5 linked regions of the Saccharolobus shibatae B12 genome follow. The main gene of each other region encodes a partner of the protein of the gene in region 2 in a complex. Links are inferred from orthologs where the notes say so. Each region holds a gene or a part of one and is shown on either strand. Other genes may lie near its edges. The genes, in order: J5U23_RS13040, rpl18a, J5U23_RS13015, rpl7ae and J5U23_RS13070.

Evidence for each region.
Region 1: rpl18a (region 2) and J5U23_RS13040 share a complex: the UniProt entries of both Methanocaldococcus jannaschii proteins name them as parts of the 50S ribosomal subunit. The link is inferred for Saccharolobus shibatae B12 from one-to-one orthologs.
Region 3: rpl18a (region 2) and J5U23_RS13015 share a complex: the UniProt entries of both Methanocaldococcus jannaschii proteins name them as parts of the 50S ribosomal subunit. The link is inferred for Saccharolobus shibatae B12 from one-to-one orthologs.
Region 4: rpl18a (region 2) and rpl7ae share a complex: the UniProt entries of both Methanocaldococcus jannaschii proteins name them as parts of the 50S ribosomal subunit. The link is inferred for Saccharolobus shibatae B12 from one-to-one orthologs.
Region 5: rpl18a (region 2) and J5U23_RS13070 share a complex: the UniProt entries of both Methanocaldococcus jannaschii proteins name them as parts of the 50S ribosomal subunit. The link is inferred for Saccharolobus shibatae B12 from one-to-one orthologs.

Annotation. Positions count from the first base shown.
Region 1 is NZ_CP077717.1:2,469,414-2,472,209, forward strand. It holds J5U23_RS13040 (50S ribosomal protein L14), read left to right. Parts: upstream 1-1,088; coding sequence 1,089-1,505; downstream 1,506-2,796. Other genes in the region: J5U23_RS13020 (30S ribosomal protein S3), read left to right, coding at 1-256; rpmC (50S ribosomal protein L29), read left to right, coding at 253-480; J5U23_RS13030 (ribonuclease P protein subunit), read left to right, coding at 494-733; J5U23_RS13035 (30S ribosomal protein S17), read left to right, coding at 743-1,087; rplX (50S ribosomal protein L24), read left to right, coding at 1,511-1,870. UniProt on the Methanocaldococcus jannaschii protein: Binds to 23S rRNA. Forms part of two intersubunit bridges in the 70S ribosome.
Region 2 is NZ_CP077717.1:2,785,661-2,790,054, reverse strand. Bases 920-3,580 are described here. They hold rpl18a (50S ribosomal protein L18Ae), read right to left. Parts: upstream 2,550-3,580; coding sequence 2,289-2,549; downstream 920-2,288. Other genes in these bases: J5U23_RS14975 (50S ribosomal protein L39e), read right to left, coding at 3,489-3,580; J5U23_RS14980 (50S ribosomal protein L31e), read right to left, coding at 3,219-3,485; J5U23_RS14985 (translation initiation factor IF-6), read right to left, coding at 2,551-3,222; pfdA (prefoldin subunit alpha), read right to left, coding at 1,839-2,282; ftsY (signal recognition particle-docking protein FtsY), read right to left, coding at 920-1,698. Also shown: J5U23_RS15015 (50S ribosomal protein L11), read right to left, coding at 1-77; J5U23_RS15010 (transcription elongation factor Spt5), read right to left, coding at 83-541; J5U23_RS15005 (protein translocase SEC61 complex subunit gamma), read right to left, coding at 546-734; more of ftsY, read right to left, coding at 766-919; more of J5U23_RS14975, read right to left, coding at 3,581-3,644; J5U23_RS14970 (DNA-binding protein), read right to left, coding at 3,641-3,997; J5U23_RS14965 (30S ribosomal protein S19e), read right to left, coding at 4,011-4,394.
Region 3 is NZ_CP077717.1:2,465,660-2,470,241, reverse strand. Bases 1-2,849 are described here. They hold J5U23_RS13015 (50S ribosomal protein L22), read right to left. Parts: upstream 1,738-2,849; coding sequence 1,264-1,737; downstream 1-1,263. Other genes in these bases: J5U23_RS13005 (50S ribosomal protein L2), read right to left, coding at 2,201-2,849; J5U23_RS13010 (30S ribosomal protein S19), read right to left, coding at 1,744-2,166; J5U23_RS13020 (30S ribosomal protein S3), read right to left, coding at 573-1,262; rpmC (50S ribosomal protein L29), read right to left, coding at 349-576; J5U23_RS13030 (ribonuclease P protein subunit), read right to left, coding at 96-335. Outside these bases: more of J5U23_RS13005, read right to left, coding at 2,850-2,917; J5U23_RS13000 (50S ribosomal protein L23), read right to left, coding at 2,929-3,174; rpl4p (50S ribosomal protein L4), read right to left, coding at 3,176-3,979; J5U23_RS12990 (50S ribosomal protein L3), read right to left, coding at 3,986-4,582. UniProt on the Methanocaldococcus jannaschii protein: This protein binds specifically to 23S rRNA. It makes multiple contacts with different domains of the 23S rRNA in the assembled 50S subunit and ribosome.
Region 4 is NZ_CP077717.1:137,824-142,509, reverse strand. What follows is about bases 1,734-4,686. They hold rpl7ae (50S ribosomal protein L7Ae), read right to left. Parts: upstream 3,426-4,686; coding sequence 3,042-3,425; downstream 1,734-3,041. Other genes in these bases: J5U23_RS01060 (glutamate--tRNA ligase), read right to left, coding at 3,681-4,686; lysS (lysine--tRNA ligase), read right to left, coding at 1,734-2,782. Also shown: J5U23_RS01085 (nucleotidyltransferase domain-containing protein), read right to left, coding at 1-195; J5U23_RS01080 (site-2 protease family protein), read left to right, coding at 169-1,323; more of lysS, read right to left, coding at 1,304-1,733. UniProt on the Methanocaldococcus jannaschii protein: Multifunctional RNA-binding protein that recognizes the K-turn motif in ribosomal RNA, the RNA component of RNase P, box H/ACA, box C/D and box C'/D' sRNAs.
Region 5 is NZ_CP077717.1:2,472,196-2,476,324, forward strand. What follows is about bases 1-2,717. They hold J5U23_RS13070 (50S ribosomal protein L6), read left to right. Parts: upstream 1-944; coding sequence 945-1,490; downstream 1,491-2,717. Other genes in these bases: J5U23_RS13055 (50S ribosomal protein L5), read left to right, coding at 1-355; J5U23_RS13060 (30S ribosomal protein S14), read left to right, coding at 361-525; J5U23_RS13065 (30S ribosomal protein S8), read left to right, coding at 532-933; J5U23_RS13075 (50S ribosomal protein L32e), read left to right, coding at 1,487-1,903; J5U23_RS13080 (50S ribosomal protein L19e), read left to right, coding at 1,900-2,358. In the rest of the region: more of J5U23_RS13085, read left to right, coding at 2,718-2,950; J5U23_RS13090 (30S ribosomal protein S5), read left to right, coding at 2,952-3,596; rpmD (50S ribosomal protein L30), read left to right, coding at 3,603-4,079; J5U23_RS13100 (uL15 family ribosomal protein), read left to right, coding at 4,082-4,129. UniProt on the Methanocaldococcus jannaschii protein: This protein binds to the 23S rRNA, and is important in its secondary structure. It is located near the subunit interface in the base of the L7/L12 stalk, and near the tRNA binding site of the peptidyltransferase center.

The sequences.
Region 1 (2,796 bases), 320 kb from region 2 along the record:
GAAGTTAAAGGAGGGTATTGTGTATAAGAGCGGGCAACAATTAGAGAAGATGATAGATAGGGCAATTGCTATAGCGATGTTAAAGCCTGGAATATTTGGTGTCGAGGTAGTTATAACTAAACCACTGAAGATTGAAGATAAAATCAGTTTGAAAGAGTCTCCTTCCGTTCCTCAAGAGGTATCAGTAACTAATGTAACTTTTATTGAAGAATCCTCACAAAAGAGTGAGGAGAAAGGTGAGGGTGAGAAAGAATGACGGTAGATCTTGAAGAGTTAAGGAAAATGGAAAAAGGAGAGTTGTTAAAAAAGGTGGATGAGCTAAGATTGGAATTAATGAAACTTAGAGTGCAAGCTAGAATGGGAACTTTAAAGAACACTGCAAGCATTAGAAACACAAGAAAAGACATAGCAAGAATATTAACAGTTTTAAGTGAAAAGAAGAGAGAAGGTAAAGGAAAAGCAAAAGTGGAGAATAAATAATTTTATATGTTTTATGATTTTGGATTATATTAATTCTAAAATAAGGATTTTATGGTACACGGATCCTTCTCTAATTTCTAGAGAAGGTCTTATTTTACTAGAGACAGAAAAAACATTTTTGATTAGGTTAAAGGGGAAAAACAAGGTTATAAGGATATTTAAAGCTCATGGTATATTTGAGATAACTTTTAAAGGTAAGTCTTTTATAATAGCTGGCTATAAGCTGGTAAGAAAACCTTGGAGAAGAATTTAGGTGAGCTAGATGGGATCTAAGGGGAAGATAGTAAAGGACCCGGGGATACCTAATGTTGTTATTCCCGAGAAGGCATGCGAAGATGAAGATTGCCCTTATCATGGATCATTGAGAGTTAGGGGTATGACACTGGAAGGAGTCATTGTAAAGTATAAAGGTACTAAAGCTGCACTTATAGAAAGGCAATACTTATACTATGACTCGAAATATAAGAGATATGAAAGGAGAAGGAGTAGGATACATGCTCATGTACCACCGTGTGTTAATGTTAGAGAGGGAGATAAAGTTATAATTGGCGAATGTAGACCTCTTTCTAAATCTATAAGTTTTGTGGTATTAAGCAAGGTGAGTTAAAGTGTCAGAAAAGATTCAAGTTTTAGGATCCAGAAAAGGTTTAACGCCAGGTCTACAGCATTATTCAGTAGTTAACGTTGCTGATAATAGTGGAGCAAAAGAAGCTATGATAATTGGAGTGTATGGTTATAGAGGTGTTCTGAGAAGAGTTCCATTTGCCAATATTGCCGATATGGTTATGGTCTCAGTTAAGAGAGGAACACCAGAGGTTAGAAAACAGAAATTTAGGGCAGTAATAGTGAGACAAAGAATGCCATATAGAAGATCAGATGGTACTTGGATCTCCTTTGAAGATAATGCAGTAGTGATAATAAACCCAGACGGAACACCAAAAGGTACTGAAGTTAGGGGTCCAATAGCAAGAGAAGCAGCTGAAAGATGGCCAAAAATAGCAAGTCTTGCTACATTGGTGGTGTAGGAAATATGGTATCTCTTAAACCTTCTAAACAGAGGAAATTATTATACACTTTACCATTACATCAAAGGAAGAAGTTGTTGATTGCTAAAGTCTCTGATGAGATTGCCTCTCAATATGGTATAAAACGTATTAGAGTGAGAAAAGGTGATACTGTTAGGGTAATGCGGGGAAGTCATAGTGGAAAGGAAGGGAAGGTAACTGAAATTAATACTAGGACTGGAAGATTAGCAATAGAAGGGATAACGAGGAAAAAAGCTGATGGAACACCAGTATATGTGTGGATTCACGCATCTAAAGTAATGATAACTAAGTTAGATCTGAGTGATCCAAGAAGGAGAGAAAAGTTAGAAAAATCTAAGAAGTGATGAAAAATGGCGCATATAACAAGATTTGAAACACCTTGGTTTTTAGTAATAAGCAAAAAACAATATAAGTGGACGGTTAGACCTAATGCTGGACCTCACCCTATAGGGAAAAGTATACCTTTGGCTGTTGTAATTAGGGATTATCTTAAACTTGCGGGAACGGTAAGAGAGGCTAAGCATATAATATTTAACGGTAAAGTTTTAGTCGATGGCAAGGTAAGGAAAGACTATAAATACCCTGTTGGACTTATGGACATTGTTTCAATTCCCTCCGCTGATCTATATTTTAGAGTTCATCCTGATAACGTTAGGTTTATGAGGTTATCCAAGATATCCGCAGATGAGGCTCATTATAAGTACGTTAGGATCATGAATAAAACTACAATAAAGGGAGGAGGTATTCAGCTTAATTTAGAGGATGGAAGAAATATCCTAGTCGATAAAGAAACTGCAAAGAATTTCAAAACGCTTATGACATTAAAGATTGAGTTACCAAGCCAAAATATAGTGGATTCATTCACTATCTCTGAAGGCTCATATGCAATCTTTGTAGGCGGTAAGAACGTCGGTATTCACGGTGTTGTTAAAAATATAAATTTGAGTAAGTTTAAGTCTAGAAAATATAGTGTGATAACACTAGAAAGCAAAGGTGGTAATACTTATCAGACTAATCTCATGAATGTGATGAGTATAGGTAGGGAAAAACCTGATATGAGAGTTGATTAAAATGACAGAGTCTACTTTATCTGTTAATCAAAATCCAATGAGGAAAGTTAAGTTAGCCAAGGTTACTGTTAATATAGGACTTGGTGAATCTGGAGATAGGTTACAGAAAGCTTATCAACTTTTACAAGAGTTAACTGGAGCTAAACCAGTATATACTATTTCCAAGAAAACTATAAGGGAGTTTGGAATTAGAAAAGGTC
Region 2 (4,394 bases):
GAAAGTGTTGGTGCTAATGGTGGACCTGGCTTAACATTACCTCCTTCTACCATTATTTTTATAGATTTTGTGGGCATTCACTTCACCTTTTAGACACCTTAATTTGATCTAAAGGAACTGTGACTTGTAATGGAAATGCTGATTCTAAAATATTTAACACTACCTCTCCTTTAGCTTCCTCAACTCTTACCACTTGAGCCTGAGTACCCCTAAAGGGACCAGAAATTACTTCTACTACATCCCCAGGTTTTACGGTTGGGCCTATGGTTTTCTTAGATACAATTTTTAGTATCTCATCTCTAGGTAGTAAACCTTGTGCAAGTCCTCTTGCATTCCTTATCCCAGCAATTAATGGTTTAACTATATGCAAACCCTCTGCCTCCAGAACTACATATCCTTTCAAATTGGGTGGAACAATTATTGCATATATTCCTTTAATATTATTAGTTTTTATCCTCTCTTCTAACATTAAAGCTACATTTATTTCTTGCCCTCCAACAACTTTTACAGCATAATAATTTCTCATATTCGGTTTTTCCACAAAATTACACCCCTATTAATGTCAATGCAAGTTGAATTATGTAAGCTAATACACCTACTACGACTAATACTAATAAAGTAACTTTAAGGTTAAGTGAGAAAAAGTTCCTATCCGGTTTCCTAGCTACTGTAATTATTCTATTCCAGTCCTCCCTAAGCCTTCTGAACCAGCTAATTAGCTTATTTGAACTCACAGTAATTTATAATTGGGTCAAGGTATTTAAGTTAACTGAACAATCTTTGAATGAACCACTCGGCATTAAACGGAATTAGATCATCATAAGTTTGACCCACTCCTAAATATCCAACAGGCTTATTCAATTCATACGCTAACGATAATATTACACCACCTTTTACATCTGCATCAACTTTAGTCAATATTACTAGATCGAATCCAACATTATTTTCAAAATATTTAGCTTGTTCCAATGCGTCGTTTCCACCTAGAGAGTCTAAAACTAATATTTTCAGATTTGGTCTGGTGATATTAACAACTCTCTTTAGTTCATTTACTAAATCAGTATCTGTGTGCATTCTTCCGGCAGTGTCTATTAATACAACATCTATTCCTCTGCTTTTAGCTGCCCTTATTGCGTCATAAGCAACTGAGGCAGGGTCTCCTCCATATTTGCCTTTGATTAAAGGTATATCCAAGTTTCTTGCATGGATCTCCAATTGTTCTTGTGCTGCAGCTCTAAACGTATCTGAAGCTGAGATAATACACGATAAACCATTTTTTTTAAGCATATATGCAAACTTAGCAATAGTTGTAGTTTTACCTACTCCATTTATTCCGAAAAATATTATTATATAAGGTTTCGTTGATTTCTTTATTTCTTCTAATACATTCATTGGTTTATTTTTTGTTATTATTTCGGTGATGGATTTTTTTAAAGAATCTTTTACTATCCTTTCAAGATCTTCACTTCGCCTTACCTTTTTACCGATTATGTTTTCTTTCAGATCTTCAAGAATTTTCTCGGTAACTTCAAAAGAAACATCACTTTCAAGTAGCTGATATCTTAATTCCTCTATGAAATCCTCAATATCTTTCTCTTTGATTTCTTTGTATCTGAAAACATCAAAAATACTTCCGCCACTCTTCTTCTCCTCTTCTTTACTTTCTTCCTTTACTTCACTGGTTGTTGACTGATTCATTACGTTATTACTAGTTTGCTGTTGATTACTACCAATACTTTGCGTAGGTATATTTTGTTCGATCTTTTCTGTTTCTTCTTGCTCTCCCTTTAATTTATCTACAAAATTAGAAAAAGCTTTCCTTATTTTATCAAAACAATTTATTCACCTTGTTGTCTCCTAGCTGCAGCTTGCTGTATTTGATTTAGTATGTCAACTATCTGATTGTATGTACTAGCAGCTTTTTGAAGTTCATTATTTAGATTTTGTGCTGCTTTACTTATCTCATCTTTTCTTTTATCAAGAATTTTTATAGCTGAATCTAGATCTACTTCCGCGTAGTAAGATAAACCTAAATGGACAGTTACCTTTTCCCCTGCTATACCCCCTACTTTGGCTAAAAGATATCCTTTCCTATCTATGAAGACTAACATTTCTTTATTTCCACTCTTTATCGTCTCTATGGCTTGTTTTGCAGAATCTATCGAATTTATTGACTCTAGTAATTCTAATTGAGTTCTCTGTAATGAATCTATGTACCTTTTTAAGTAATCTGCTTGCGCTATTAAATCGTCTAACGTTATACCTCCTTGTCCTTGACTCATGTCTCATCACATTATAATTTTATCAATCTTTGCTAATTCTCTTATCCTTCTATCTGGGATTTCTTCTTCTTTTATTTCACTTATTTGCTCTATCTTTATGTTATATCGTTTTATCTTATTTTTACTACCAAAATACGAATAAATATACTCAATTGCTTGTTTTTCATTCAATGCTCTAACTATTTTTACAAATTTTCTCTTCTCTGGATAGTGGGACTCTCCGAATAGGGCAGATCCTTTGACAAGGTAAAACTTTATTTCACTCATCTCATTCACCTAATGCTTTTTGAATTCTTAAAATCTCTGGACCCGTAGTTGACGCGCCTACTAACGTTCCTTTATCGTTTGCGACTAGTCCACTCTTAATGAAGACGCTTCCAAAATTTACCGTGCCTATATCTATCTTTACGCCGAATAATTTTTCCAGTTCTTTTAGTTCTTTCTCACTTGTATCTACATGTACTAATCCGCCTTTATTTGTTACAACTCCTACAGAACCTACGGTTATCATTTGGGCTATTTTTCCTCTTCTTATCTCTTCAACGCCTAAGGTCTCCTTTATTATCTTTTCTTCAATATCATTAAATTCAGGATAAATTAATGCTGCCTTATTATTTGTGAGTATTGTGTTTCCCAACGCGGTTACTTTTGAATTAAGAACCTCAACTCTGCAGTCCCTAAGATTCTCTTTCAGAAATCTGAACTCATCATCAATTGTGGATTTAGGTAAAAGAATGCCGTTATCATTACCACTTATAAAAATACCTAAAAGAAAACTTCTGGATATCTCCGCTTCTATTAACTCAGTTCCTAATATTTGAACAATATTTTCTTTTGTTTCACTATCTAATCCTCTAGGTACTACTGTATATTTATTATTAGTATAAATATAGACTCCTATATTATCTGTTCCAAAAATTGATAACCTTTGCAGATTCATCTACTTTTAATAGCAAGTCTTACAAGATATATTTTTTCTCCTACCTTACTAACTACTACTCTAACTTTACTAACTACCTTATCATTTCCGTTTTTAGATATTGACTTAGCTAACAGTGGATCTATTACTACCTTATCTGCGTTAAAGTGCCTTGCCACAATTTTTCTTACGAATTTCACTGCCCTCTTACTTCTTCCAGTCCTTTTTCCAGTTTTTATTTTTCTCAGATTAATTACCATTTCAAAATTATCCTTCTCTTTCATTTTTTACACCTTTAGATCATTTCTCCTCCAATTCCTTCTTAAGGGATTATACCTAACTCTTCCACGGGTCTTTAACACTATCCATATTGGTATTGGAGAGTTTGCTTTTAATGCTTTGGCTAATCTAAATTTCTTAGCTACTGGTTTATTTCTACTCATTTCCATCCTCTCTCTCTTATTTGTATTTTGAAATCGCGTCTGTTCTGTTCTGAAATCTGTTCTAGTATTTGCTTTAATTCCTCATCTGTTATTGGTACCTTTATTCTCCCAGATTGTGCCAGTGCAATTAACTGATTCTCTAATGATTCAGCAAATTCAGGCTTAACTAATTTTATATTTGTTAGTCTCTGTCGTGCCTCAGGTGTTAATATGACTCTTAATATTGACTCTTTTTGGGATTCTAGTTCCGCTTTTCTTTTTCTCTCTTCTTCTAGCCTTTTTTGCTCTTGTGCTGCTTTTCTTCTTAGTAATTCTTCTAATTCTTCATCATCATATGAGTTTGGAGCTGACATCTTTTTTCACCCCTTATTCTAAGTATACTTTCAAAGAAGTATTATTCTCGGCCAGCTCTTTAAAGATTTCTAATGCTAATTTATCTAATAATGACCTTCCCTTAGGACTTAAAGTTCTTCCCTTATTCTTTATTTTTTGAACTAGTCCTGCTTTTTCTAATTGTTGAAATATTAATCTATTTACATGACCAGGAGCTTTTACGAATTTTTCTGGCCTAGTCCCCCTTCTTTTGCTTCCACCGTAGATTGTTCTTGTTTTTTCTATTCCAATAATCGAGTTCACGTAAAGTTTTCTCAATAACGATGCAGTTCTTATATACCACCAATCCTCTGAGTTATCTGGGACTCTTTCCTTAAAGCTAGCTGTTTTAGCTAATAGTGCCCAATCTGGTGGGTT
Region 3 (4,582 bases), 320 kb from region 2 along the record:
GGGCAATCTTCATCTTCGCATGCCTTCTCGGGAATAACAACATTAGGTATCCCCGGGTCCTTTACTATCTTCCCCTTAGATCCCATCTAGCTCACCTAAATTCTTCTCCAAGGTTTTCTTACCAGCTTATAGCCAGCTATTATAAAAGACTTACCTTTAAAAGTTATCTCAAATATACCATGAGCTTTAAATATCCTTATAACCTTGTTTTTCCCCTTTAACCTAATCAAAAATGTTTTTTCTGTCTCTAGTAAAATAAGACCTTCTCTAGAAATTAGAGAAGGATCCGTGTACCATAAAATCCTTATTTTAGAATTAATATAATCCAAAATCATAAAACATATAAAATTATTTATTCTCCACTTTTGCTTTTCCTTTACCTTCTCTCTTCTTTTCACTTAAAACTGTTAATATTCTTGCTATGTCTTTTCTTGTGTTTCTAATGCTTGCAGTGTTCTTTAAAGTTCCCATTCTAGCTTGCACTCTAAGTTTCATTAATTCCAATCTTAGCTCATCCACCTTTTTTAACAACTCTCCTTTTTCCATTTTCCTTAACTCTTCAAGATCTACCGTCATTCTTTCTCACCCTCACCTTTCTCCTCACTCTTTTGTGAGGATTCTTCAATAAAAGTTACATTAGTTACTGATACCTCTTGAGGAACGGAAGGAGACTCTTTCAAACTGATTTTATCTTCAATCTTCAGTGGTTTAGTTATAACTACCTCGACACCAAATATTCCAGGCTTTAACATCGCTATAGCAATTGCCCTATCTATCATCTTCTCTAATTGTTGCCCGCTCTTATACACAATACCCTCCTTTAACTTCTCATATCTTGCCCTCTCCGTAGTAAGCTTGCCGCTTATTATTATTTCCGCACCTAATGCACCGGCATTCATAATTCTTCTCATTGATATGAAAGCGGCTCTCCTAAAGTGATATCCCTTTTCTAAAGCTATCGCCAACCTAAATGCCATTACTCTAGCATTGAGCTCCGGGTTCTCCACATTCGTTATTGTAATTTGTGGATTCTCTAAACCAAAAACTTTTTCGAAGATTTGTGCAAGCTGTTTTATATTTCTTCCACCCCTTCCTATTATCATTGAAGGTCTTCCTGCATATATTATAACTCTAGTTCCAATTGGAGTCTTCAATACTTCTACTCCTGCATACTCAGCATTATAGTATTGCTTAGCTAGATACTCATCAATCTTGACTTTCACTATAGACTTCTCAAGGAAATATCTCTTGATGTTTGGTATCTTACTCCACCTCCTCTAAGATTACCTCTACATTAGATGTCCTTCTGTACTTTGCAGTAGCCCTCCCAAATGCTCTGGGCATATATCTTTCTAATGTTATACCCTTGTGGGCAGCTATATGCCTTATAATTAATTTATCGACATCCAGCCCTTTATTAGTTGCATTAGCCTCAGCGTTTTCTAACAACTTTAACACTTGCCTTATAGCTTTCTTTGGATATCTACCAGCCTTTATTTTCCATTTAGCAGATATATTAGCTTTATGTGATGCACCCTTATTATATCTCCAAAATGGTAGGGCTTCCTTTTCTTCTAAAACTCTGTTTAGAAAATCTTTCGCATCATTAAGATACATTCCTCTAATAGCTTTGCAAACATTATAAAGATCTCTTATGGATGCAGGAACATCTCTTATCACAGCTTTTGCAATTTTCAACTCATCAAGATTTAATTGAGGATAATTCCAACTTGCCATAGCTGATCATCCTTTCATTGCTAAGAATAAACTTGACCTTGTAGCCTTTAATCCTGGTTCTCCATGTTCAACCTTCTTAGTGGTTATTGAATACTCTCCCAAGTAATGACCTATCATTTCTGGCGTAACTGTAAATTCAACAAATTCCTTTCCATTATAGACAGCCATCTTAAGACCAATCAGCTCTGGCAATATAACTAAGTTTCTGACATGCGTCTTTATGGTCTTATTAACCTTTCCTTCTCTTCTATATTTCCTTACTTTTTCCAGCAAATGCCTTTGTGCATCAGTAAATCCACGTTTTAATGATCTTCGTTGCCTTGAAGGTAGTAACTTAATAAACTCATCCATTGGCATATTTAGTAACTCATCTATACTCTTACCTCTGTATTTAAAGTTCTTCCATTCAGGTGGTATTTCTAATGACATCTAGTTTCACCTATTTCCTTTTCATTTATAAAATTCACTTACCCTCCTTCCTTCCTGTTCTCCTTGCCGCAATATGACCAACTTTTCTACCTGGAGGAGCATTTCTAGATACCGTAGAAGGTCTGCTTACACTCTGATGTAGTCCACCACCATGAGGATGATCGACTACATTCATTGCAACACCCCTTACAATAGGCCATTTCTTAGCCTTTACTTTATACTTCCAATAATTAGCTCCAGCTTTCAATAGTGGTTTTTCTATAACTCCACCACCAGCCACTACACCAACGGTAGCTCTAGCCTTATTTGAAACTGCTTTTATCTTATCTGAAGGTAATTTAATTAACACCTTATCACCGCTCTTGCCTACTACTACTGCATATGAACCAGCACTTCTAGCGTATTTGCCTCCGTCTCCAAAATTTTCTTCAACATTACATACTACTGTACCTTCTGGCGCATCACCTATCTCTATAACATTACCATTAGCTATTGGAGATCCTTTACCGAATTCGATCTTCTGGTTAATAACCAAACCTTGAATTGCTTGCGTTAAAAACCTGGTTCCGTTCTCTAATTTTATGATAGCAACAGGCGCATTCATCCCTGGATTATGCACTATGTCTATTACCTTGCCTACAAGATGTCCAAAAATGTTGGGATACCTTACCTTACCTATTCGTAGCCAACTTGGACTCCTAAAAGTTGGAGAACCTTTTCCCGCCCTCTGCTGTAATAAATTCTTACCCATTCTATATCACCTCACAAAATGCCCAATCTATGGGCTATATCACTTGCTTTATATGTTGGGTCTAATTTTACATATGCCTTCTTGTAACCTTGAGATGTTATAACCACGTTAACTTTTACCACCTTAACACCAAATAATCTTTCAACAGATTTCTTAATGTCATCCCTTGTATCATTCTTATCTACTATTAATGTAAGTGTATTATAGGACTCAATAAGTTTTAATGCTTTCTCTGTAGCTAAAGCCATTTGAATCATTCTAACTCACCAACCTCTTACTCAATCGCTCATCTAAAATCTTTATGCTATTTTCAGTATAAATAGTAAGCCTGCCGGGGTGCGCACCTGGAGCCAGATGAATAACGCTTACATCTTTAGCGTTAACTACGTCAACTCCAGCTATGTTTCGTGCTGCCTTAACTATTGGAGAATTACTGTCGTGTACTATTATTAGTGGGCCTATTGGTTCCTTATATTTTCTACCTCTCATTTTACCCTTTCCAGCCCTTATCCTAATCCTCTCTTTTACTCTCTTTACATCATCATAAACACCTATCTTCTCTAAAAATTCTTCAACCTCGCTTGCAGTTTTTAGACTAACAATATCATCAGATACTACTATAGGAAAACTTACTGAATCTTTAAATACATGTCCCCTAGCCTTAACGAAAACTGTGTCTGCTGTAGCGCTTAACGCACTAATTACTGCCAATTGTTTCTCCTTATCGTTCACCTCTTCTACAAGCTTTTTGTCTACCGAAGGCGGAAATGTTAACCTACCACCTACGGTATTAGGTGCTAAGGCAGCTTCTCCAGAGTTTTTAACTCTAGGAACTCTGGCCATACCTAGATTTATTCCAAAACTCTCAGCTGACGTTCTTTTGCCTGCCATAGGATCTCTGCCTTTTGGTTGCAGAGAATGTGTAAACTCTGCTAAAAATACTCTTCTTATTATATCTTTTCTTACCGGAAACGAAAAAATGAAAGGTAACTCTACCTCTTTTACCTTATTTCCATCTTTATCTAAAATCACAGATTTTTTCTTAACTGGTTCTAAATACATTTATTTTCACCCTTGCTGACTTAAAAGGTTAACATAAGTTATCTTAGGAGCGTTTTCAAAAACATAAGAAGGTCTAACAGCCTCTCTTAAGAATATCGGCCTTTTCTTTGAACCTAATATAGAACCTTCCAACAAAATATACGTGTTCCTAACTATTCCGTACCTTACAAAGCCACCTGCAGGATTTATCTCCTTAGGATCATCACCAATTTTTATAATTCTCTTATTATATTCTGTTCTTCTGTGAAAACCTAGCTGACCCGGCTGAGGTGTATAGCTAGGTGTCCCTAAAGACGGACCTCTAGTACCTATTTTCCTACTTCCTTTTCTATGCTTATGCCATCTAGGTAATTCTACTACACTGTACCTTTTTATCACACCAGCGAAACCTTTGCCCTTAGTAACTCCTATCACATCTATTAGTTGACCCTCCTTGAAAACGTCTTTAATTGAAATTTCTTTTCCTAAAACGTTTAGTGCATAATCTAGTTGTGCTTTCTTTTCTCCTCCACCTATCTGGATCTCTACTAAATCTGGCACTTTTTTACCTAATGATGGTATCTTCCTAGGTTGTGTAGCTACCAAGAGTCTAAAGTAGACTAT
Region 4 (4,686 bases), 2.6 Mb from region 2 along the record:
CGTATCCAATACGATTTGATTAGGGTTAAATACTATAACATCTACGTCGCTTTTCTCATTCACATCACCACGAGCAACAGAACCATAAACATAACCTTCCATCCCATATTGTTTCAAGAGTGAAAGGATTTCAATGGCTATCTTTCTCTTGTCATTTAAGATTTTCCAATGACGCTCCGTATACTCTATTTGCACATCTTTTTAATTTCTAAATACATTATTAGATTTGTGGATCAAATATACTTAGCTGTAACGATATTCTTATCCTTTTGGCTAATTATCTATGTTTTTAGAAGAAAACTAGAGAAATATAACCTAACAGTTTATCCATTTTTTATACTATGGAGGAAAAAAGCCAGGGAATATTGGTTTCCTAGATTTTCCAGATCAAAAGGTTATAGAGTTTATGAAAAAATTGCCCTACCTTTAGGTTTTTTACTTATGATAGCTGGAATTTCAACAATATTATATGTAATAATAGAAATGCTGACCATCAAACCCAATCAAACTCCGACAATAGCGCTAAAACCAATAATTCCAGGTTTAACGATAAGTATTTCCCAGTTACCCTACATATTACTAGCTATAGGAGTTTCAGTAGCTATACACGAGATTTTTCACGCATTGTCCGCCACATCAAATAATGTAAAGGTAAAAAATGGAGGAGTTCTATTACTTGGAATATTTCCTGGAGCATTTGTAGAACCAGACGAAGATGATTTTAATAAATCCACAACTGATGCAAAACTTAAAATAATTGCTGCTGGAATAGTGATTAATTTAGTTTTAGCACTAATAGCACTTCCGTTTTCCTTTGAACTTCCATATTTACCTTCAGAACTGTCTCAAGGAATAATGATAGAGGGAATAATTAATAACTCTCCGGCTGCTAATGCGTCAATTCATGCCGGTGATGTGATATGCTATATAAATGGTTATCATGTAACGACATTATCCCAGCTTCATGAACTTCTTTATAAATACAATACCGTCTTTATAACTCTTAAACATCCTAATGGTACTTTGAGTAATGTAACTGTTAACGTACCTGATCACCTTTTGGGAGTATATGTAACGTACTATATTCCAGATTATTTGATTGCAATTTTAACTTTCTTTACATGGCTATTTATAGTGAATTTCAGCTTAGCTGTATTTAATGCTGCACCCCTTATAATAACGGATGGAGGAAAACTCTTCACTGAATTATTAAAGAGAGTACTGGGAGAAAGTAACGGCGAAAAAATTTCATATTATTTACAGTCACTATTCCTCTTGATCTTTATATTTGCGATATTTCTCTCTAATCGTCCTCTAGGATAACCTTACTACTTATCATGGGGAAAGGAATAACTTCTTTGATGCTATAACTATTTGTCACTAACATAACTATTCTATCTATACCAATACCTAAACCTCCAGTAGGTGGCATTCCATAACTTAAGGCCCTTACAAAATCCTTATCGTAAGGATGAGCCTCCTCATCTCCTCTTCTAAACATCTCTTGTTCTTCTCTAAATAGTTTATCTTGTAATATAGGGTCATTCAGTTCCGTGTACGCATTTGCGATCTCCATGCCTGCTATGAACATCTCGAATCTTTCTACTAGTCCAAGTTTATTCCTATGTGGTTTACAAAGGGGTGTAGTCTCTATTGGGTAATCAGTTATAAAGGTTGGGTTGGTTAAAGTGGGTGTAACTAGTTTATCGAATAATTTCTCTATCATTAGCCCTCTAACATACTGATTTCCTCTAGGAATTAGATTATATTTTTTCATTAGCTCCTTAAGTTCATCATCACTCATATTTTCAACGTTCTTACCTAAAATTTCAGATAAAGAATCATACATACTGATTCTCTTGAAGGGAGCTTCAAAGTCTATTTCATATTTTCCATATACTACCTTAGTACTATTTGTAACCTTTTTGATCACACTTTTAAGTAGATCTTCAGTTAAATTCATTATATCATTGTAGTCAGCGTATGCCCAATAGAGCTCTAAGAGAGTAAACTCGGGGTTATGAGTTACATCAATATCTTCGTTTCTAAAGACCTTTCCTATTTCGAAAACTTTGTTAAATCCACCTATTACATACCTTTTTAAGTACAATTCTAACGCTATTCTTAAGTACCAATCTTCGTTTAAGTAATTTACATGTGTTTTAAACGGTTTTGCTAATGCCCCACCATATACTGGTTGAACAATAGGCGTTTCAACTTCAATAAAGCCTTTAGAATAGAGAAACTCTCTAATTTCTCTTATGATCATATATCTTATTTCCATAGCCTTCCTAGCATTATCATTATAGAGGAAATCCACATATCTATGCGCATATCTAAATTCTGGGGAAAGTTTAGACCAATCTGGAGGTTCTATAAGGGCTTTCGATAATAATTGGTAATCCTTTACGAGTAGGCTTAATTCTCCCTTCATGGTATAAAATAAATCACCTCTTACACCTATTATATCCCCTCTACCAACGTATGTGAAGAATCTGTCATATTTCTCTTTAAGCTCATCAACCCTCATATATATTTGTAATTTCTCACCTTCATCAAATATATCTACAAATGATGCTTTTCCATGCCTTCTGATATTAGCTACACGCCCTGCTGTAGATATATTAAACATAAATGGCTCATGGGATTTGTTACCTTGTGATGATGCAAGAAGCTTAATATCTTTGATCAAATGTGTTATTTCGTATTTATGAGGATATGGCTCAATGCCATTTTTTCTTAATTCTTCAACAATTTTTATTCTCCTTTCGTCCCAGTTCATCAACAATTAGATAACTTGGCAAAAATTAAAGTCTGTCTTCTTTTTCGTTTAGATGTATGGGCCCGGCGGGACTCGAACCCGCGACCACTGGGTCTCTCCTCTCCAGATACACTTCATCCCCATAAAGGGTCTTTAGACCCAATGTCTAGCATTAATATCTGGAGCCCAGCACTCTACCTGGCTAAGCTACGGGCCCATAACTAATTATTAGATAGGACTAAAAACAAAATAAGTTTAGTGGTAAAAAATATTGTTGGATTTAACTTGAAGTTTTACCTTTAATTTCGTTTACTCTCTTAACTATTTCGTCAACTAAATCCTTAGCCTCGCCAGGCTCTAAGATAGCAGCAGATGCTGTAGCCACTTGCAACCCACAAGCTTCACCTAAAGCTTTTTTAGAGGAAACGTATACATAAGGTATCTTTTTCTCATCGCATAGCAATGGTAAGTGTGCAACTATTTCCTCTGGTTGTACATCTTCAGCAATAACTACTAATTTAGCTTGTCCCCTTTCTACTGCTTTTGTTGTCTCATTTGTACCTTTCTTTATTTTTCCACTTTCCTTAGCTTTTCTTACTGCCTCTAATACCTTATCTGCTAGATCTTGCGGTACTTCAAACTTAACATAACTAGCTTTTGACATCGCGTTCATCCTCCTCTAGTTTCGTCACGCAAGTCTTTAAAAGTATTAGCAAAAAATAAAGTTTACTATAGAATAAGGCAAAAGCTTAGCCCTTTTAGGTGAAGATAAGTGCCATCCAGGTTTTTGGAGTCTTTAAATATAAATTTATATATTTATATGTGAGAGTTTTTGTTCTATGTTCCTCTTATGTGTCACTTAAATGATAGGTATACATTAAATCGATAATAAAAATCTCCTTGGATTACATGGAGGAGATTAATTGTGTGAAAAGATTACAAAGACCATATTACCGTCCTTCTTGTCCACTCTTACAAATCCAAATCTATAAAATTGCACAATTTCGTTTATCTCCAAATCCTTTACAATTCTTTCTGCATAACCATTTATTATTTTTATATCATCTCTTTCCGCTTTTTCTACTATTACTGGAACTTTTTCGTCCGATTTTACCCATTGAACTATTCTTGCATTGACTTTCTTAGCCTCATCTAACGTCTTACTGTGAAAAACAAGCTTACGATTACGCTTATCAACTCTGACATTACACAACTCCATTAACCTCAATACGCTTCCATCTTCTGCATCGATAGATTCTATCAAAATTTTATCACCAGAATTAACAATGATAGTTCTATCCACTTCCTGTTGTTTAGAAGGAATTAAGGGTATCTTAGCTTTCAACGTTTGAGGTAGCTCAATGGCAAACTCTTCGCCATCTTTTATGAACATTATTCTTTTAGCTACTGGATCTAATTTTTTCCTATTAATCGCAGCAATATTTTCGAAACTTATAGTGGCATCAGTTACCTTTACTCCAACATCAATTATCACGTCTTTAATAGTATCTGGTAAGATTCCCCTTCTTCTGAGTCCAGCCAAAGTTGGTAGCCTAGGATCATCCCTATTGGCACCCTTCTCTAACATTCCTCTTATTTTCGACTTACTCATCATAAAACCCTCAAGTTTTAGTCTCCCAAACTGTAAGACTTCTGGAAATTCCCATCCCATATACTCAGAAATGTACCTCTGTTTTTCCGTATTCGACATATGTTCTTTAGCTCTTAATACATGAGTAACACCAAGTTCATGATCATCTATTACAGAAGCGAAGTTATAGGTAGGCCATACATAATACTTACTCCCTACTCGTGGATGAGGATTTTTAGTAGTATCAATTATCCTAAGCATTACCCAGTCTATTTGAGAGGGATCCGGATCCATTAAATTGGTCTTTAACCTAACCACAGCTTCTCCCTCTTTG
Region 5 (4,129 bases), 310 kb from region 2 along the record:
AATTAGAAAAGGTCAAGAAATTGGAGTTAAGGTGACCTTAAGGGGTACTCAAGCTGAGGGATTCTTAAGAAAGGTTTTAGAAGCTATAGGATATAGATTAAAGAAAAGTAGTTTTGATGAATATGGTAACATATCTTTTGGGATTGCGGAACATGTGATCTTACCAGGTGCAAGATATGATCCAGAAATAGGTATATTCGGCATGGATATAGCTATCACTCTCGAGAGAGCTGGCTATAGAATTTCGAGACGAAGAAGAAAAAAGACTAGAATTCCAAGGAGGCATAGGGTTACGAAGGAAGAAGCTATGGAATTTTTAAGAAATAATTTTAATGTACAGTTGATAGAAGGGTGAATGAAATGGGAAAATACAAGCCTCCAGCCGAGAGAAAATATGGTAAAGGAGTTCAAGCTTGCCAGAGATGTGGAAGTAGGGATTCTGTAATTCAAAAATATGGGATTTATTTATGTAGACAATGTTTTAGAGAAGTCGCGTATGAGTTAGGGTTTAGGAAGTATTGGTGATAGGTTATGGTATTCGTAAATCCGTTGGCAAATGCGTTAACGTCTATCTACAACAATGAGATGAGAAGGAATAAACAAGCTATTATAATGCCAGCGTCTAAATTGGTAATAAATGTTTTAAGAGTTATGCAGAAGGAGGGTTATGTAGGAGAATTTGAGTATATTGATGATGGTAGATGGGGCAAGATTACAGTACAGTTGTTAGGAAGAGTTAACAAGTGTGGACCAATAACTCCACGATATCCTCTTAGTTATAGACAGATGATTGCATTACCAGATTATATCAGGCGTTACTTACCATCAAAAGAGATTGGTATAATTATTGTTTCGACATCTAAAGGAGTAATGTCTCATAAAGAAGCAGCTAGAATGCGACTAGGAGGAGTAGCATTGGGATATGTATATTGAGGTGATTTTTAATGCAGATAGTAATTTTAAGGGAAGAGATTGAAATTCCGAGCAATGTAAATGTTGATTTAAAAGGCTCAGTAATTAAGATGAAAGGACCTAAAGGTGAAGTAGTCAAAGATTTCAGCTTTGCTAGGGGTATACAAATTAGTTTAGATGGAAATAAGATAGTGTTAGAAACTACATTTGCTAATAGACGAAAAAAGGCGGCCTTCTATAGCATAGTTAGTCATATCAAAAATATGATAACTGGAGTAACTAAGGGTTATAGGTATTATCTTAAAATTATATATACGCACTTTCCAACATCTGTAAAGGTAGTAGGGAACGAAGTTCAAATAACTAATCTAATAGGTGAAAAGAATATAAGGAGGGCGCCAATACTGCAGGGCGTTAAGGTTACTGTGAAAGGTGAAGATATAGTTGTGGAGGGCCCGAATTTAGATGCTGTTGCCCAAACTGCAGCAAATATTGAGGCAGCTTCAAAGATAACTGGTTTTGATAGACGTATCTTCTCGGATGGAATTTTCATCTATAAAAAAGAGGTGGTTGAATGACCGAAGAAAAAATACAGTTATATAGGAAAAAGATTTATGTAATAAGGCAAAAGCTTAAGGCAAAGAAGCCAAGGTTCTTACGTTATGATTCCGACAAGTTCTTCAGATTAGGAAGACAGGAAAAATGGAGAAGACCCTACGGAAGAGATAATAAGACTAGATTAAAAGTTAGGGGATTTCCTGCTATAGTGAGTGTTGGTTACAGACTGCCTAAAGAAGTTAGGGGATTTCATCCAAGTGGATTAAGGCAAGTTATAGTTCATAATATTAACGATCTAGTTAAAGTGCAAAATCAAAAAGACAGTGTTATTGTAACAATAGCTTCTTCAGTTGGTTTTAAAAAGAGGCTTGAAATTCTAAATAAAGCTAGGGAATTGGGTTTGAAGGTAAGTAATGAGGGTGTCAGTGCATGACTAACTTGAAAGCTCAAAAAAGGCTAGCAGCATCGGTTGCAGGGGTAGGAATAAGCAGAGTTAAGATTGTTGAGGATTATATTGAGGACGTTCAAAGCTCACTAACCAGAGAAGAAATTAGGAATTTGATAAAGGATGGTAAGATTATAATCCTTAAAAAGGTTGGAATAAGCGGCGGTAGAGTAAAGGAGAGAAGAAAAAAGAAGAGCCTTAAGAGTGAAGGGAAAAAGGCAGGAAGTAGAAAAGGCAAGAAGGGAGCAAGGGCAAATAGCAAACGAATGTGGGTTAAGAGGATAAGAAAAATAAGGGCTTATCTTAAATGGTTGAGAGATCATAAGGTTATTGATAGTCATACTTATAGGGAATTATACTTAAAAGCCAAGGGTGGCAACTATAAGGGAGTTTCAGATGTTAGGAACATCTTAATACAGATGGGGAAATTAAGAGGTGAGTAAATTGGCCAATGGTCCTAATTATAAGATAAAAGCTAGGAGAAGAAGAGAAGGAAAAACTAACTACTATAAGAGATACGTTTATGTCATAAGTAAACAAATAAGGTTTATTGTAAGAATAACTAACAAATACATTATAGTTCAAATTGCAAAAATCGATCCTAAGGGCGATATTATGGTTGCTAGCGCTCATTCTTCAGAACTTGCTAAAAAGTTTGGATGGAAGGGAGATGAAAATAATACTCCCGCCGCATACCTTACTGGCTATTTAGCAGCTTTAAGAGCTATGAAGAAAGGCGTAACAGAGTGTGTTGCAGATATAGGACTTCATGTACCGTCTAAGGGTAATAAGGCGTTCTATGCAATAAAAGGTGCGATAGATGCTGGGTTGAAAATTCCGATAGGTAATATAAGTATAGAAAACGATAGAATAAAGGGAGAGCATATAGCCAAGTATGCTGAAAAGTTGAAATCTGAGAATTTAGATTTATATAATAAACTATTTTCAAGGTATTTGGGAAGGGGACTAAACCCTGAGAACTTACCCTCTCATTTTGAGGAGATATTAAACAAGATTAAATCTTCTGGTGGTTGAAATGGCAGAGGAAGTACCAAGTATAAATATAGAAGAATGGAATCCACGAACCTCCATAGGTAATCTCGTAAAGAATGGAAAGATATCATCTATAAAGGAACTATTTGATAGGAATCTTCCTATTACTGAACCGGAAATTGTGGATGTTCTGTTACCTAAGCTAAAATATGAAGTTGTAGACATTAAAGTAGTTCAGAAGCAAACTGATGCAGGAGAGATATCTAGATATAAAGTTCTAGTTATAATGGGCAACATGGATGGATATGTCAGTATAGGAACTGGAAAAGCTAAACAGCTAAGGGTTGCAATTCAGAAGGCAATTAGGGATGCTAAGATGAATATAATACCAGTAAGAAGAGGCTGTGGTAGCTGGCAGTGCACATGTGGTGAACCACATAGTCTACCCTTTAAAGTAGTTGGTAAAGCGGGTAGCGTAGAAGTTGATTTATTGCCCGCACCCAAGGGTACTGGATTAGTAGTTGGTAGTGTATTAAAGACATTGTTAACTTATGCTGGTATAAAGGATGCTTGGTCTACCACAAAAGGTGAGACTAGAACTACAGAGAATTTTGTCAGAGCTGGATATAGTGCACTTTATAACACTTATAACTTCGTAACTCTACAAGATTGGGCTAGGAAGAGGTAATGAGATATGGTGGAGCTACTAGGCATAATCAGAATTAGAGGTTGGGCAAAGGCTCCTTGGTATATTAATGAGACATTAGAGATGTTGCGGTTAAGATATAATTTTAATGCGATGATATATCCAAAAACCTCTCAAATGCTCGGTATGCTAAATAAAGTTTCTCCATATGTCACATGGGGAGAGGTAGATCCGGATACTTTAAAACTACTAATTATAAATAGACTTGAAACGGCAAAAGGGGATAAGGTTTCAGATAGTTATGTTAAAGAAGTGTTAAAGATTGAAAATATCGATACAATGGTGAAACAGTTATATGAAGGCAAGATTTACCTACATAAACTTGATCAATATTTTAAGTTGCCTATTCGCTTACATCCACCTAAGGGTGGGTTTAAGGGTAGTGTAAAAAGGCCCTATAAAAATAAAGGTGAGTTCGGATATAGAGGAGATAAGATAAATGAATTAATGAGGAGGATGATGTAAAAATGGTAGTAAGAAGAGAGAAAAAAAGTAGAAAAATGAGAGGATCACGA